Regions from separate parts of the Photobacterium satsumensis genome, predicted to be linked through region 2. Evidence: riboswitches for the same ligand, from Rfam matches in the RefSeq annotation. Region 2 holds a riboswitch; each other region holds the start of a gene.

Region 1 (5,443 bases), on a different contig from region 2:
GTAATGTGCGGTGAAGTAGAAGCAGAGGGTGAAGTCAATATTTTCGACTACCCTCGTCAAGACTGGCCGGCATCCCAACTGGCCAAACACCTTGGTGTTCTTCCGCAGCACAGTTCACTGACTTTTGCCTTCACTGCCCAAGAAGTCGTTGAGCTGGGTGCTCTACCACTCGAGCTTCCCAATGCACAAGCACAGCAAGTTGCCCATGAAAAAATGGCAATGGTTGGTGTGACCGATCTTGCTCCCCGCCTCTATCCAACCATGTCAGGTGGTGAGAAGCAGCGGGTACACTTTGCTAGAGTATTGACCCAGCTGAGCAAGGCCGGTGAAAACTGCATCTTGATGTTGGATGAGCCGACGTCGGCCCTTGATCTGGCCCACCAGCACAATGCCTTAATTGTGGCTAAACAAATGGCACAGGCGGGTGCCGCCGTGATTATCGTTATTCATGACCTTAATCTCGCGGCTCAGTATGCAGACCGTCTGGTCATCATTAATCACGGTAAAATCCAGGCGGACGGTACCCCAAAACACGCTTTGACCGCAGAAATAATTGAATCAGTCTATGGTTGGCCGGTATGTATCACCCAACACCCTGTTGATGGCTATCCCATCGTGTTAGCGTCTGCGGCTTAGTCCGTTACATGGCTAACTAGCAAGCAACCTGCTGAATTTATTCAATATACAGTACTTTAAAACAGGGCCAATTTTTGGCCCTGTTGTCTTTTCGGCAAGCAAAATAGCGTAGATAACTCACGAAATTTGCAATTTGAGATAACAAACATTGCACTCTCGGCCACACTAAGTAAAATGTGAACGCAAGCGATTAAACAATGCAACACGTGCGATATGGCATGTTACGTATACAGCATAATTAAAGAAACGAAGCCGCCCATTCGTGATGCGGCCTTTTGTCGTTTCTGCTGATTGTACCCAACAGAACAATGAACTACTCGTAGAGTTGATGGTGAACTAGTTTATTGTTCTGTTGAGTAAAGTATTAATTTACAAGGTTCTCTGACCTTTATTATTAGAAGAATAACTATGGCAACGATTAAAGATGTTGCACGTATGGCTGGTGTATCGACAACCACCGTCTCTCACGTGATTAACAAAACGCGCTTCGTCGCAGAAGCAACCCAAAAGAAAGTACTGGCTGCGGTTGAAGACTTGAATTATGCGCCGAGCGCCGTAGCGCGAAGTCTGAAGTGCAACACCACAAAAACCATCGGTATGTTGGTAACCAAGTCTACCAACCCGTTCTTTGCCGAAGTCGTGCACGGGGTTGAAGAGTTCTGCTACGGTGCGGGTTATACCCTGATTTTGTGTAATACCGAGGGTAACCTTACAAAACAGCGTGACTACCTACGCATGCTGGCCGAAAAGCGAGTCGATGGCCTGCTAGTGATGTGCTCCGACCTTGACGAACAGCTATTGGAATTGCTTGAGCGCCAGAAAGACACCCCTATGGTGATCATGGACTGGGGCCCAGAGAGCCCGCATACCGATCAAATTCAAGATAACGCTAAGCTTGGCGGATATGTTGCCACTAAGTTCTTTATTGAACACGGCCATAAAGCCATTGGTTGCCTTACTGGCCATAGCGAAAAAACCGCATGCCGTGAACGCCTACAGGGTTTCCGCAAAGCCATGGGTGAAGCGGATTTGAACGTCAATGAAGATTGGATCCTTGAGGGTGACTTCGAGTGTGAATCCGCTGTTGCTGCTGCTGAGAAATTTATCGCGATGGAAGAGCGCCCTACCGCGATTTTCTGTTTCAACGATATCATGGCAATGGCAATGATCAGTACCTTCCAACAAGCAGGTATTAACGTGCCGGAAGATATTTCGATCATCGGTTATGACAACATCGATTTGGCACCGTATTTCTCACCGCCATTAACAACGATTCACCAACCGAAGCGTCGCTTAGGCAAGAGTGCGGTAGAAATCCTAATGCACCGTGTGAAAGACAAAGAGCACGCCACTCAGGTCTTCGAAATGGTACCTGAATTGGTGATCCGTAACTCGGTAAAAAACTTAACTAAGTAGCCGGCAGCGTTTACTTTTCTAGAATTCAAACGGAGGCCTTCGCCTCCGTTTTTTATTTCGATGGGCTCGCACAACACCAATCATTTTGAGACAAAAACATTCATCCTTAATCGAAAGAATACGGCAATTTGTGGAATCAACATCACATTTCCAAAGTTGCGATCAAGTTCAAAAATATCATCTGAGATATTCTTAAATTGTCACGAACAAGGCAAACCTATCGAAAGGTAGGGACGCAAAGCTTCCGGCCTAAGAGTCGTCTAGTTCTAGTTAACTCAGTCAACTTATGGTAGCGGGGTTGCCGATGGATATAGCAACTAGTGTCAGGAAACTCTTACTTTTCCCTGACAGTGTAATGTATTGATATTTGCTATTCTTGAATCCTCGCTCTGTTGTTAGGTGACCCACGAAATTTTCACCGAGAAGAAGCATGGACAAACCAATTTTAAAAGAATCTTTACGCCTATTTAGTTGTTTCGATAACGTTAAATCTCGTTCAATGTTTGGCGGCTTTGGGGTTTTCGCGGGTGAAACAATGTTTGCACTCGTGGTAAATGACAAACTTCACCTTCGCGCCAACGCAAAAAACGAACAAGAATTTAAAAAGGCAGGGCTTAAGCCATACATATATAAAAAGCGAGGCTTTCCAGTTGTAACAAAACATTACGCCATTCCAGAAGAATGGTGGAATGAGGATGGGAAAATTATCGAACAAGCGACTCGCTCTCTCGATGCCGCTAAAGTTGATAAAGAAACCAAAGAGAAAGCATCACCAGATCGAATAAAAGACCTACCTAACCTTCGTCTAGCAAATGAAAGAATGCTTAAGAAGGCGGGAATTTGTTCTGTTGACGAGTTATTGGAGGCTGGTTCCATCAATGCCTTCAAAGCATTACAAGATACTCATCAAGGCACGGTCAGTATTGATTTGTTGTGGGCCCTTGAAGGAGCAATAAGCGGTCAGCACTGGTCGGTTATTCCCAAAGATCGCCGCTCAGAATTGCTAGCAAAATTAAGCTAGCACAACAAATCTCATATATAAAAAGAGATCGTTAAGATCTCTTTTTTGTATTTATTGCATCAATGATACGTGTCAATAATCAACCATTCTAGTGACAGCTTTTTGTCAATTTTTGTGAAAAATTGAATCGTCTCACAATGCTGTTTATAAATCACTCAACACCCTTTTATTGCAAGCTGACACAAGTAAAATAAGCTCAAGTTAACTCCGGGGGTACTTATGAACTGTTCCAAACCTTTTCCAGGACAAAGTGATCAAATGTTCAAGGATAAGTTTGGCAAGTGGCCACGAATTATGCGCCTACTTGTTTTGTTCAGCCTGCTTCCTCCCCTCGTTGCTTTTATTCTTGTAGAGAATGGCATCACGACTTATCAATCACTTCACTCCTTGTTGGTATCCATTGCCAGTCTAAACGCCATCCTCTTGTTCTGGGGGCTATTGTTAAAAATCAGAGCACGCAAATATTGGTACCGCAATTATCACATTGGTAAAACCATGCTCCTGGCCTTCATTCCTCTGACAGCATGCGGCTATATCGTGGTAACAGAGCTCTCATCCAGCAAGGTTATCACTCAAACCACACCCCAAGTTGTTCAAATATCCGTCAACTAAATACTATTTCTGCAATTCAATGAAATTAATTGCTTTCTAGTAGGGTCTTTGTCTCATAACTATCTGATAATTTCGGTAATAATTACTGCCGCCATCCAGATAGGCTCACAGTAGCATATTAAAGAGACAAGGGGTCATCGTGCGCATTTCCGCCAAAGAAAACTACTCGCTATTCATCAAGCCACTACTATGGCTACAAAAACGCCACTACGGCAAGGTTCTCAACCCTGCAAAACTATGGGGACGTCGCCCGGCCCTGTTTTGGCTCGTGGCCGGCTTCTTCGGCTATTTGGATCGCCGCTCTTCCCCACTAAGCCCGGTTATACGCTCTTTAGTATGCGTCAGGGTATCGCAGTTGAATGACTGTGCTTTCTGTGTTGATGCCAATGGCATGAAGCTCGCCGAGCGCTGTGACTCAGTCGAAAAAATCAAAGCACTTTCCAACTGGCAACAGAGTGATCTTTTTGATGCACAAGAACGCGCGGTACTGAGCTATACGGAAGCGATGACGATTACCGGTCAGCGCATCACAGATGAAATGCTCACAACGCTAAAACAGTGGCTTGATGAAGATGCTATTGTTGATCTAACTGCTTTGGTTGCGTTTCAAAACCTATCGGCAAAATTTAACACTGCACTAGATGTACCAAAGCAAGACTTCTGTTCACTGCCAATACAACCTGGTGAACAACAATCTACTGATGCCCCGACAAGCACGGATAAATAACAGGAGCTAACCATGGATAGAAAAAAACTGCTGGTGATCAGTATTGTTGTTTCCTTGATTGCGGTTTGGTTCGCATTCGATCTGGGTCAGTACTTTACCCTTGAACAAGCTAAAGCACAGCAGCTAGCTTTGACAGACACCATCCACGCTAAGCCATTTTTATCTAGCATGGTCTACTTTGTCCTGTACATCGTTGTCACGGCGCTATCGTTACCGGGTGCCGCGATTATGACTTTGCTGGGTGCCGCGCTGTTCGGGTTCTGGTGGAGCTTATTGCTGATTTCTTTTGCCAGTACTATCGGGGCGACCCTTGCTTTCTTGTTCAGCCGTTATGTCTTGCGCGATTGGGTGCAGGCTAAATTCGGACACCGCCTGTCAGCCATTAATCGCGGGGTAGAGAAAGATGGCGCCTTTTATCTATTTACTCTCCGCCTGATCCCGGTGTTCCCGTTTTTTCTCATCAACTTACTGATGGGTCTAACGCCTATCTCAACACGCATGTTCTATCTTGTCAGTCAATTGGGCATGCTCGCCGGCACTGCGGTCTACATTAATGCAGGTACCCAGCTTGGTCAGATTGACAGCCTGAGCGGTATTATTTCAGCGCCGGTGCTTGTTTCGCTGGCATTACTGGGTATTTTCCCGCTGATTGCTAAAACAGTCATGCAAATAGTTAACAAGCGCCGTGTCTATGCTCAATGGGAAAAGCCAACTCACTTTGATCAAAACATGGTTGTGATTGGTGCAGGTGCCGGTGGTTTGGTCAGCGCTTACATTGGCGCTGCCGTAAAAGCTAAAGTCATGCTTATCGAGCGCCATAAAATGGGAGGTGACTGCCTCAATACCGGTTGTGTCCCTTCCAAGGCGATTATCCGCGCAGCCCATACCATGGCTGAAATCACCCGTGCCAGCGAGTTTGGTATTGAAACCAGTAAAGCCAAAGTCGATTTTGCCAAGGTGATGCAACGTGTTCATAACGTAATTGGTAAAATCGAACCCCATGACAGCGTCGAGCGGTACAGCAAACTGGG
Region 2 (5,443 bases):
CCAAGGTATATACCCACTTTATTAATGGTAACGGTGAAAAAGTATCATTCGACTCATTAAGGCAAAGTGCGAAAGATATCATCTATGTTCGCGAACAACACCCGCAAGGTAGTGAAGAATTACTAACTGTTGATGATGTAAAAGCAATGCTTGATTCACCAAGATATCAACAAACTAAAAAGGACCTGAGCCAACGCTATCAGTGGTCGAAGCCTTACGATATCTTGAAGTAAATGTGAAAACAGCGACTCATGGAGTCGCTGTTTTTATTTGCGAGGTATTAAATTACTTGTTAGTCACAAGTAGCTGCTCCAATATTCTCCCAGACTGATGCAACTCCTGGTTCTTCTCCTTTGGTCCACCATTTGGCTTTCCAACGGTAGTCGTTATGGTTGACTTCATTACCACCGTCATAAGCAACACCGGTGTTCCAACCGAACTCGACATCGCTGACAAGTTTCCACTGATCGGCCGTGACGCTTGGCTCATTGTTTTGAGTCCAGTACTTAGCTTCCCAAACCAGTTGGTCATGGCTTACCTGATCACCAGTGTTGTAGACAGCGCCACCAGACCAAGCCGGGTAGTTGCCTGCATTTGGATCGGTAGCATCACACTCATTACCGCCAGTATCTTTAGGTGTCACCGTAACCAAGGTGTGCGCCTGTGCATCCAATCCACCATCCGAGACTAACACTGACACAGTCGCCTGCGTGCTTTCGGAAACAGCTGGAGCCGTGAGAGTCAGCGACGCACTGCCTTGCCCAGAGACAAGGGCAAAGCCTTGCGGGATGGTCCAGTTGTAAGTTAGAGGATCGCCGTCTGGATCATCTGCTTGCGCGTTCAGGGTAAAGTTATCCTGCGACTCGACAGATAGCTGTGCTGGTAGCGATACACTCGGTGGCTGGTTTTCCTGCTCTGCTTTGTTGTTGATGGTCACAGAGTCAGTGTCAGTCAGGCCTTCTTCGTCAGTGACGGTAAGAGTGAAGGTATAGCTGATGTCCGTATCGGTAGACGGTACTGTGATCGTGGCCTTAGCTTCTTTCTCCCCTGTAATTGGCAGAGTATCGCCTGTTGTTTGTATCCAAGAATAACTGATCGTTTGTTGCTCTGGGTCGAAGGAGTTCGAACCATCAAGAATGATATCGATAGGCCCTGTAACCGTTTGGTCGACACCGGCATTGGCATGTGGTGGTTTGTTTTCAGGGGGAGGAGTAACACCGCCATCACCATGGCCTAAACCTTCATGCATGGCGTTGAGGACATCGCCATTATCAGCATCAATTTCCCATGAGAACAACCCAGCAAGACCTCGTTGCTGAACGTAGTCCCCTTTGGCTTTTACAGCTCTGGCGTTATCGTAGGAGATAAGCTCTTTGGTGGTTGGATTCCATTTGTAAGATGCTTCTGCCTGCTCGTCGTAGCGATCTTCCCAGCCACTGCCGGAGTGGTTGTCGACAATATCTCGGTAATCGAGCACACCAGCTTCCCATGTGCCATCGATACCACCTGTGGCTTGTCCTGTCATTGGATTATCGCCAGTATAGCTGTGAACGCCTTTCCAACCACGACCATATTTCGGTACGCCAATCACCAACTTTTTAGGATCAAGTCCTTGTGCCAATAGATCATTGACACCTCGGTCTGCTGTGTGTGTGATTGCTGGGTTGTGGCTTGCATCATAAAGTCCCGCCTGATGACCTAAATTGTTGAGGTCAAATGCACCGAACATGTCGTAGTTCATCAGGAAGATGTAATCCATGTATTGTTGAGCGCGGCTGTAGTCGACAACCTCGATCTTTTTGACATCAACCCCAATGGCTGAGGTGAGCTCATAAGTACGACCGGTTTCAGCCGATAGTTCATCCAGCATGGCGCGAAGCTCTTTCATCAATGTGACATACAGCTCGCCATCTTTTTCTTTGTCACCAAGGGTAGGGTGGGCACCGTTACCGCCCGGATATTCCCAATCAATGTCGACACCATCGAAGAATTTCCATGTTTGAAGGAACTCTTTCACTGAATTGACAAAGGTGCGGCGTTTAGCTTCATCATGCATGAAATAAAACGGGTCTGATAACGTCCAGCCGCCAATCGATGGCAAGATCTTCAAATCAGGGTAGGCTTGCTTCAGAGCCATCATTTGGCCGAAGTTACCTCGGTAAGGATCGGCCCAATCGCTAACGCCTTGCTGGCCTTTTTGCAGGGCGGCCCAAGGGTCATGAATCGCTACTTTGAAATCTTCGCGTCCAGCACAGGCTTTTTGCAGAGATTCAAAGCTGCCCGGGATTTGTTTCAAGCTGTCATTGATTCCGTTGCCACCACAAATTGGGGTAAAGCCATAGATGATATGCGTGAGGTTTTGGGCTGGGACTTTATCAATAGGGAAGGCACGGTCATAGACGCTCCATTCGACAAAGTAAGTACCAACAACCTTGCCAGATTTGTTGGTGTAAGGCTTGTTGTTTTCTTGTAAGGTTGGAACCAGCGGCGCAAGATGGCTGCCGTCAGTATCAGCAACAGTAAGCTTAACGCTTCCGCTTTGGCTACAACCATCGGTATTACAGAGCTCTACGGTCATGTCATAAACACCCCCTTTGCTGACATCAAAGGTCGCGCTCTTTGCACTGCCGCTGCCTGTCCAAACCGTCTTACCATCGAGTTTAACGTTGGCCGCATCAGCAGGATCGCCGCTCCATGTTTGCCAAGACACTGTAACGGAAACCGAATCGTGTATACCAACGACAATATCGTTGTAGCTACTGGCGTCACGGTTTAACTCGACCAAGGCATAAGTATGCTCTCCCCAATCAATGGAGGGAGCGCCGGGTGCTGCGGCATAGCTGATTGAAGATGAGAGTAAGCCACCAATAAAAATGGCAAGATTAGACTTTTTCACAGAATGAACTCCATTTACATAAAACGAATAATAGTTTTATGAACGTGTCGAATTGAATATCTATTTATATGAAGAATATGAAATAGAATTTATCAATACCTATCACGCTCCTATTTTTAATAAATACGAGCACAACGTAAATGGAGAAAACTCCACTTGAGGTAGCCCCGCTATCATAGAATGAATTCGTTAGACCGGAAGCTTTGCGTCCTAAACTTTCATTTAGTTTGCCGTTGTCACAAGTACTATTAAATTAGTAGCAAAGGTGCTTATTTTGGTCAAAGAAAAATCATTGTTAATATCGAATAATGTAGCAAAAAATTGTTACTGTGTGACGTTGCTTCATGAAGTGTGGTGTATGTGGTTATTCAATTAAGTGTTTGAATTTATGTCGGTAAGTGATCTATATCTAGCAAATTGGTGCGACCAGTCTAGTCGAATTAATCTAGTGTGATGACTAGGAATAAGAGTGTTGTGGCTTGGGTTTATTGGATTATTTCTGTCGGGAATGACCATGGGTTTTTGTATTTATTAGCTGAATTATCATAATTGAACGGTGGAATTGCTGTAAATACGTCAAATTGGGTGCCGGTTATTGTTATTCTGGCACTTTTATATTTTATAAATCCAAACCTGCTAGTGATGATAATACAGCTATTATTCACATTAAGCATATGTTTATATTGAGTAATGTGGTTTATCTCATCATCGTTTATGAAAAGAATGAGATTGAGAAAAAGAAAGTTAAACCGGTAAATTAAGTGTGTGGATTGATTACGTTTCCTGGTTGCTTTTGATGGCTATTAAGCGCTGTTAATTTTAGGTGATCGACCAAGTTTCGACAGAATTAAATTAAATGCGGTGATTCTTTTTGTTTTGCTGAGCTGCTTCAAATCTCTGGTGATAGGTTTGCCATTGGCGCAGGGTTTTTATTTACTTCCGCGCAGACAAACTTATATCCCCTTGAGAAAAGAGCAGGATCACAATGACGCCACGTAAATTTGCGGTTGATGATGGTTCAACCAACGTTAAAGTAAGTTGGATTGAAAGCGGTGAATTACACACGGTTATCTCACCGAACTCATTCCGTAAAAACTGGAAAAGCGCCGCGCTGAGAAAAGACAAGAAGATCTTTAACTATACGATTGGCTCAACCAAATATACCTATGATATGACCTCAGACAAGGCGTTGGAAACAACCCATGTTGATTATCAGTACGATGATTTGAATCTGCTTTCTGTGCATCATGCACTGCTACAAACAGGTATCGAACCGGGACCGGTAAAGCTGGTGGTTACGCTGCCTATTACCGAATACTACAACGCCGAAGATTGCCAGAAAAATGAAGATAAAATTGCCCGCAAGCGCGAAAATCTAATACGCCAGATTGAGCTCAATAAAGGCGAGTTATTCGATATCATCGACGTCGAAGTGATGCCGGAAAGCTTGCCTGCGGTGTTATCGACCCTGACTATGCAGTCTGTCAGCCAGTTTAACCGTTCTTTGGTGATAGATATTGGCGGGACAACACTGGATATGGGGGTGATTGTCGGTGAATTTGATGATGTGTCTGCCATTTACGGCAATAACGAAATCGGCGTTTCCATGGTGACTGATGTTGCCCGCAAATCCCTAGCCGTTGCCGATAGCGATTCGAGCTACCTAGTCGCCAATGAGCTCATCAAGCAACGTTCAAACTATGATTTTGTCCGTGAAGTGGTGAATGACGAAAGCCAGATCCCGGTGATCCTTGAGAAGATAGAAACCAAAATTGATGAGCTGGGTAAGCAAGTCGCGTACGAAGCGAAGAAGTTCGCTAAAAACCCTAATCGCGTTTACCTTGTGGGTGGCGGTGCCAGCTTGATTTACCAAGCAGTCAAAAAGGCCTATGAGACATTGGGAGAACGTGTTGTGCTGGTGGATGAGCCACAAGAAGCGTTGGCCCGCGAGCTGTGTTTGTATCATGCTGATGGCGAAGCGGTAAACATGCCAGTGCAAGAGGCCGTCAATGGCTGAACGTCTTAAGCGGATAAACTATTCCATTTATCTCGACCCCTTGAATAACCCGGCCGACCTCTACGCCAGTAAAGTGTTGCACCAATGGGCAGATGATTTTTCAAGGTTGAAAGCGGAATCGGCTGAAGAGAACGGCTTAGCCTTGCTCAATGCGAGAAGTGTGCAGAAGCAAGTGTATTTGAGTGGCTTGTTCTTGCACCTGCTAAGTCCTGAGTTGTCCCAGCAACTTAGTTTGCAGGTGACGGAAGCGCAGGTATCCGCGTCCACATTGGAGAGAACACTGTATGGACTGGGCCTTTTGGCAGAGGACTCTGGTTCTGGGGACAGCCTACAAGAGCAGCATGATTTACTGGAAAATATAAAGGCCTCAATTGTCGGGCATATACAAGCTGAAGCAAGCAATACCCGTGAACAGTTGTCATCACAAACCCAGCAAATACAGCAAGCAGAGTTGTTGAAGCGGGTAGAGGGGCAGGCACAAGAAATTGCTGAACTGAAGAGGTTGCTCACAGCTCAGACTGAGTTGATCC
Region 3 (5,443 bases), on a different contig from region 2:
TTCCACATTCACGCCCATCGCTTTTGCCACATCTTTTAGGCGGTCAGGACAAACCTGCGCGTTATAACGCTGAACATGTGGTAGCAATACCGCGTTACATACACCATGTGGTAGATCGTAAAAACCACCAAGCTGGTGCGCCATCGCATGCACATAGCCTAGCGAGGCATTGTTGAATGCCATTCCCGCCATGAACTGCGCATACGCCATTTGCTCACGGGCTTCAATGTTCTGGCCATCGTTTACTGCGGTGCGTAAATGGGCTTGGACCAGTTCGATCGCTTTGATTGCAACAGCATCGGTAATTGGCGTCGCAGCAGTAGACACGTAAGCTTCAATTGCGTGAGTCAGTGCATCCATACCAGTTGCCGCCGTCAAAGACGCCGGTTTAGCCAGCATCAGCTCAGGATCGTTAACCGACATCAGCGGTGTGGTGTTTTTATCAACGATGGCCATTTTGATGTGGCGCGCTTCGTCAGTAATGATACAGAAGCGAGTCATTTCACTTGCCGTGCCGGCTGTTGTGTTGATAGCAACCAGCGGCAATTGAGGTTTGGCTGATTGGTCGACACCTTCGTAGTCGGCAATCTTACCGCCATTGGCCGCTACCAAGGCAATACCCTTGGCGCAGTCATGCGGAGAACCACCGCCAAGCGATATCACGAAATCACATTCACCGTCTTTCAGCAGTGCCAACCCCGCTTCCACATTACCAATGGTTGGGTTTGGTTGTGTACCGTCAAAGACAACAGAATCAACATCACGCTGTGATAGCAAGTCCGCAACCTGCTTTACCATTCCAATCTGGCTAAGCACTTTATCAGTCACAATCAGGGCTTTTTTAAAGCCATGAGCTTTCACCGCGTCTACCGCTTCAGTCAAACAGCCCGCGCCCATCAAGTTTACCGCTGGGATAAAAAATGCACTACTCATGATAAATTCTCCATAATTATCAAAAACTAATTACCTTAGCCAGCTTATAGACAGCATTTTTCGTTATGCTTAAACAGGCTAGACGTAATCCGTCTTACTCTCTGCGAATAAAAGCTACCACCTGAAATGTGTGCAACAAATTGATCTTGGACAAGTTATAAATTCACAGGAAAAATTCATGCGATGTAGTTTGAGCTAGATCACCAAATCAACAAGTTACACGCCATAATTGTCTACTACTGGAAACACTACTTTTCGATTTATCACTAAGCTTGCCAACAATTTGTGATTTATCGCCCATAAAAAAACGCTGGCTTATGCCAGCGTTTTTCTGTTTCTAACAAGTGATGACTGCTTATTTATTGCTTGATCCAAGCATCTTGCCAAGCGGAACCGAATCCTGGCTCATAGTGATACGGTGAGTCAATATTACACCAACCACCTTCAGGGAACGGACGGCACTGATAGGTGCTGCCATCACGGCCTAGCACCACTGTCTGGCCAGGAACATAACTACCGATCCCCTCTGGGTAAGCGAAGTCATGCTCGCCACCACCCGAGCTATCCTTGATGGTAATTGACTTGGTTTCTACCACCTTCTGCTCGCTGCTATCCTGATCAGTCGCCGTCACTACCACGCTGAACGATCCCGTCTGGTTAGTAGACAGGGACATGCCAACACTGCTGTTATCGATAACATTATCGTCCGATGCCAGTTGTTGGCCCGAGCTATCCAACAGCTTCATGTAAATCTCGTAATGGCCCTCGGAGCTCACTGTAGCTTCGATGTGAGCATTGCCATCAGCACCTAGGGTGTATTCACTTTTCAAGCCTTGTACGGTTACCGGAGCGGGTTCAATCACATCCCCATCACGCACATCCAGCGCGTAGTTATAATCCGAGTTGGTGACAAAGACCTGGTTGGTATACAAATCCGATGGCTGATAAATAATGTCGCCAGAAGCTTCTTCCACACCGACTTGGGCAACCGTCGTGTATTTCTCGTTGATCAGCTGGGCCAACTCATAGGACCAGGCATTGATGTTCTCGTTAGCTGCTGTAATAGCCAGTTTCTCGAACACAATTTCAGAGCCTTGCTTATTGAAGATACGGAACCACACGCTTTCACCATCTTGGGCTTCAACACCCGGCTTGACGTACTGACCCTTAGAGGTCCACTCCGGCGGCAACACTTCACCGTCAAAGCGGATATCACTACAGTTGTAGAAACCTTCACCTGCAGGATCATCACGCTGCCAGCGAGACACAAGTGTGGCTTCTCCCGAGCGACCGCTAGGTAGGGTGACATCGATCAGGTAGTAATCACCGTTACTTTCCTTCGTCACAGCCACATTGCCTGCAGTATCAATCAGCTCCAGGTCATCCCATCCCAAACGACTGTAAGCGGCATTGTAGCCCGGCTTGGTCAGGTAGAACTGCCAGAAGCTCGGGTTATGCGCCGCTGTTGCGCGGTAACGCAGCGTAAAGGTTTCACCGGCTTTCATGTCGGTGCGCTGCCAGTGCTGAGATGCAACACTCATCCCGCTCTTACGCGGATCACCACCGGAACAGATAGTACCGTCTGGCACCTCCACTTTCACCGCATCCATGTTGGTGTAGTCTTTAGTCAAGGCTGCAAATTCGTTTTTCTGCACCAAAGGATAAGTGCCCGATTCATTAAATGCAGCACGGCACGCTTCATTGGGGATCTGAGAACCGTCAGAAGGGCCCCAGTGACCACCATCTGATTCACAGATCACTTGACGGGCCGCAGGGAAATCGGCCCAGCCGTGAGCACTGGCGTGCAACGGGGAAAGGGCTGCCATAACTGACATCGCGCCCAAAGAAAAGTTAATTACTTTTTTCATATGTAGCTTCCATTATGATTATTTTGGGAAGCCAGCTAACGGGAATAAGCCACTGCTTTGATCTTATAGTTTGACCTTGCTTTTTCCTATCAGGTAACTCCGCTACCTTAGAGACAGATCCTAGTGACAGCTCCATGCTACAACCAAGATTGCTCCTTAGGCCGGAAGTTTTGCGCCCTACCCTTTCGGATAATTAGCCTTTAGCTGACGATATAAAGACGAGTCACTGCAAAAGAGACTCGCGTATATTTATAGATTGTTTTTAACTGCCAGCAAAAAACAGTAATTAGTAATGGAAGGGTGATCTCATTTAATTTCTTTCATTAAGATAAATAAAATTAATTTACTGAAATGAAATATTTAATTCATCAAGAATCATTTGCCACACCAATATAAATATCAATCTAATTTGAACCGTTAATATCAAGAGGCAAAGATGATAAGTTGAACAATAACAACAAAAAACAGACAGAGCGACATTATTTTCCAAAACTTGACCGGGTTCTTACTTTTCAAAGGGCGTTTACTTGCCTGCCTTATTACCTGAGAGGATGGGTGGTAGAGATCAGCCACTAATTCAGACAGCGCGTCATAACGTTGACAGGCTTGGGGGAAACAGCCTTTCCTTAGCACTACATCCAACCATGTGGGCAAGTCATCACGATAACTTTCCAAAGGTATATAATCTGGCCATTGCTGTGATGGCTTTGATAACGATAGTGCGTTAAATGTATTCGAAAATGAATAGGGGAAATAACCGGTCAACATCTCGTAAATAATGATAGATATAGAATACATGTCAGACCTCATTGTTGCTTTCACCCCCAATAAACCTTCTGGTGATAAATATTTAATATCGCCAACCGGGAGTGTTTCGGTTACCGGTGTGCTTAATTCATCAAAATGTTCAGAATAAACAGAGCCAAAATCGATAATGACAATTTGCTCTAATTGATTAACGATCAAATTTTCTGGCTTAATATCACGGTGAACAAGTTTGTAGCGCTGTAAAACTCGAACGGACTTAATGATTTCTTCCGTCATAACCCGCACTTTTTCTAAATCAGGCGAGGGGTTATCTTCCATCCACTGTCGCAATGATTTGCCTTCCACCCACTCACAGACATGATAGAGAAAAGAAGAATGGCGAGAGAAAGGATAAATCTTCATTATTCTCTGATGGGATACCTGCTCACCAATCCAACCTTCACGAACAAAGCCTTGCAAGTACTGGTAGTCTTCAGCAAAGTTCAGCGAAGGAACCTTCAGGACATAGCGCTTGGTATCAAACTCACTGACAGCCAGGTAAATATGGCTGCGCGGCCCGCTGTGCAATACCCGCAAAATCCGGTACTGATCGATGCGATTCCCCTCTTCCATCACCGGGGGGATCACCCGGCTCGTCAGCTCCTCGATATATTCATCTAAGGTGAGGGTGGGGAGAGACGCCACCTCAAGCAGCAAGCCTGACACATTGTCCTGGCTTCCGGCATCCAGTGCGGCTTGCACCAACTGCTCGGCTTGCTGCTCTACAGTAGGCTTTAATGATGGCGATTGCTTTGATGATAGCGATGGTTTTGATGATAGCGAAGACTGTGCCCCAGAATCTACTGACGATAACGCATGTTGCAGATCGGCTCCGTCCAGCCATTCATGGATCCCATCGGTCGCCAGTAACAGCCGATCACCTTTTTCTAACCGTAATTGCTGAAAATCGACTTCAAGATGGCTATCCATACCTAGCGAACGGGTTAAGAAATACTGCTGGCCATACTGATGACGACGATGATCTTGGGTGAGTTGGATCAGGGCCTGATCACGGTACAGATATGCGCGGGTATCCCCGACATGCATAATATAAGCGGTATTTGATTTAATGATCACCGCACAGAACGTGGTCACCAATCCGTTATGCTGCAACTCAGTTTGGCGACCTTGATGAAACAGCCATTGGTTCAAAGCATGAAGCACTTTACCTGCAGATTGCTTCACCCCCCACGTTTTCGGGGTCGCATAGTATTCTTCGATAAATTGGGTCACACAGATTTGGCTCGCCTGCTGACCCTGCTCGCTACAGCTCACCCCGTCAGCAAGGCAGGCAACCACACCTTTGTGCAAGAGCTCACCACGATAATTAGGCTGGCAAACAGCAAAGGCATCCTGGTTGCTGGGCTTACGCCCCGCCACTGAACATCCACCAATATCCAGTTGCAGGGTATTGGTTTCTTCAGCCTGCTTATGCTTTTCTGCCTTCACGCTAACGATAACCTTAGGTTGTACTATCTCACCCATCCACATCACCTTCTGGCACTGGTTGTCCGGCTTATCGATTGGCGACATCAATCATTATGATGCTACCGTCTTCATTAACTTCAGCAATTTGTCCGCTCGGCTCTTCCATCATCAACAAGGTGATAAAACCAATCACTGCCGTGGCTGCAATCACATAGAAGAAGGTGCTGTAGTCAACCACTGACAAAATGGTGAGGTAACACACCGCCCCGACATTGCCGTAGGCACCGGTCATCCCGGCGATTTGTCCGGTCATCCGGCGTTTGATCAGCGGTACGGTGGCAAATACCGCCCCTTCCCCAGACTGGACGAAGAAAGAACAAGCCATGGCTGCGACCACTGCTAGCCAC

Evidence for each region. A riboswitch is a leader RNA that binds a small molecule or an ion and turns the genes downstream of it on or off. The one in region 2 is predicted to bind cyclic di-GMP.
Region 1: another riboswitch for cyclic di-GMP. It lies ahead of L4D79_RS20320 (TfoX/Sxy family DNA transformation protein); the one in region 2 lies ahead of L4D79_RS01120 (glycosyl hydrolase family 18 protein).
Region 3: another riboswitch for cyclic di-GMP. It lies ahead of L4D79_RS17795 (lytic polysaccharide monooxygenase); the one in region 2 lies ahead of L4D79_RS01120 (glycosyl hydrolase family 18 protein).

What each region holds. Positions count from the first base shown of each region.
Region 1 covers NZ_JAKJSK010000010.1:66,962-72,404, reverse strand. Annotated here, with positions in the region: gene L4D79_RS20330 (heme ABC transporter ATP-binding protein) at 1-636, shown strand, start outside; gene L4D79_RS20325 (substrate-binding domain-containing protein) at 1,045-2,052, shown strand; cyclic di-GMP riboswitch class I at 2,253-2,358, shown strand; gene L4D79_RS20320 (TfoX/Sxy family DNA transformation protein) at 2,483-3,073, shown strand; gene L4D79_RS20315 (hypothetical protein) at 3,293-3,685, shown strand; gene L4D79_RS20310 (carboxymuconolactone decarboxylase family protein) at 3,825-4,412, shown strand; gene lpdA (dihydrolipoyl dehydrogenase) at 4,425-5,443, shown strand, end outside.
Region 2 covers NZ_JAKJSK010000006.1:223,097-228,539, forward strand. Annotated here, with positions in the region: gene L4D79_RS01115 (porin) at 1-233, shown strand, start outside; gene L4D79_RS01120 (glycosyl hydrolase family 18 protein) at 293-2,896, opposite strand; cyclic di-GMP riboswitch class I at 3,054-3,138, opposite strand; gene parM (plasmid segregation protein ParM domain-containing protein) at 3,882-4,913, shown strand; gene L4D79_RS01130 (hypothetical protein) at 4,906-5,443, shown strand, end outside.
Region 3 covers NZ_JAKJSK010000008.1:355,513-360,955, forward strand. Annotated here, with positions in the region: gene yiaY (L-threonine dehydrogenase) at 1-933, opposite strand, end outside; gene L4D79_RS17795 (lytic polysaccharide monooxygenase) at 1,293-2,801, opposite strand; cyclic di-GMP riboswitch class I at 2,891-3,010, opposite strand; gene L4D79_RS17800 (bifunctional protein-serine/threonine kinase/phosphatase) at 3,225-5,093, opposite strand; gene L4D79_RS17805 (NarK family nitrate/nitrite MFS transporter) at 5,125-5,443, opposite strand, start outside.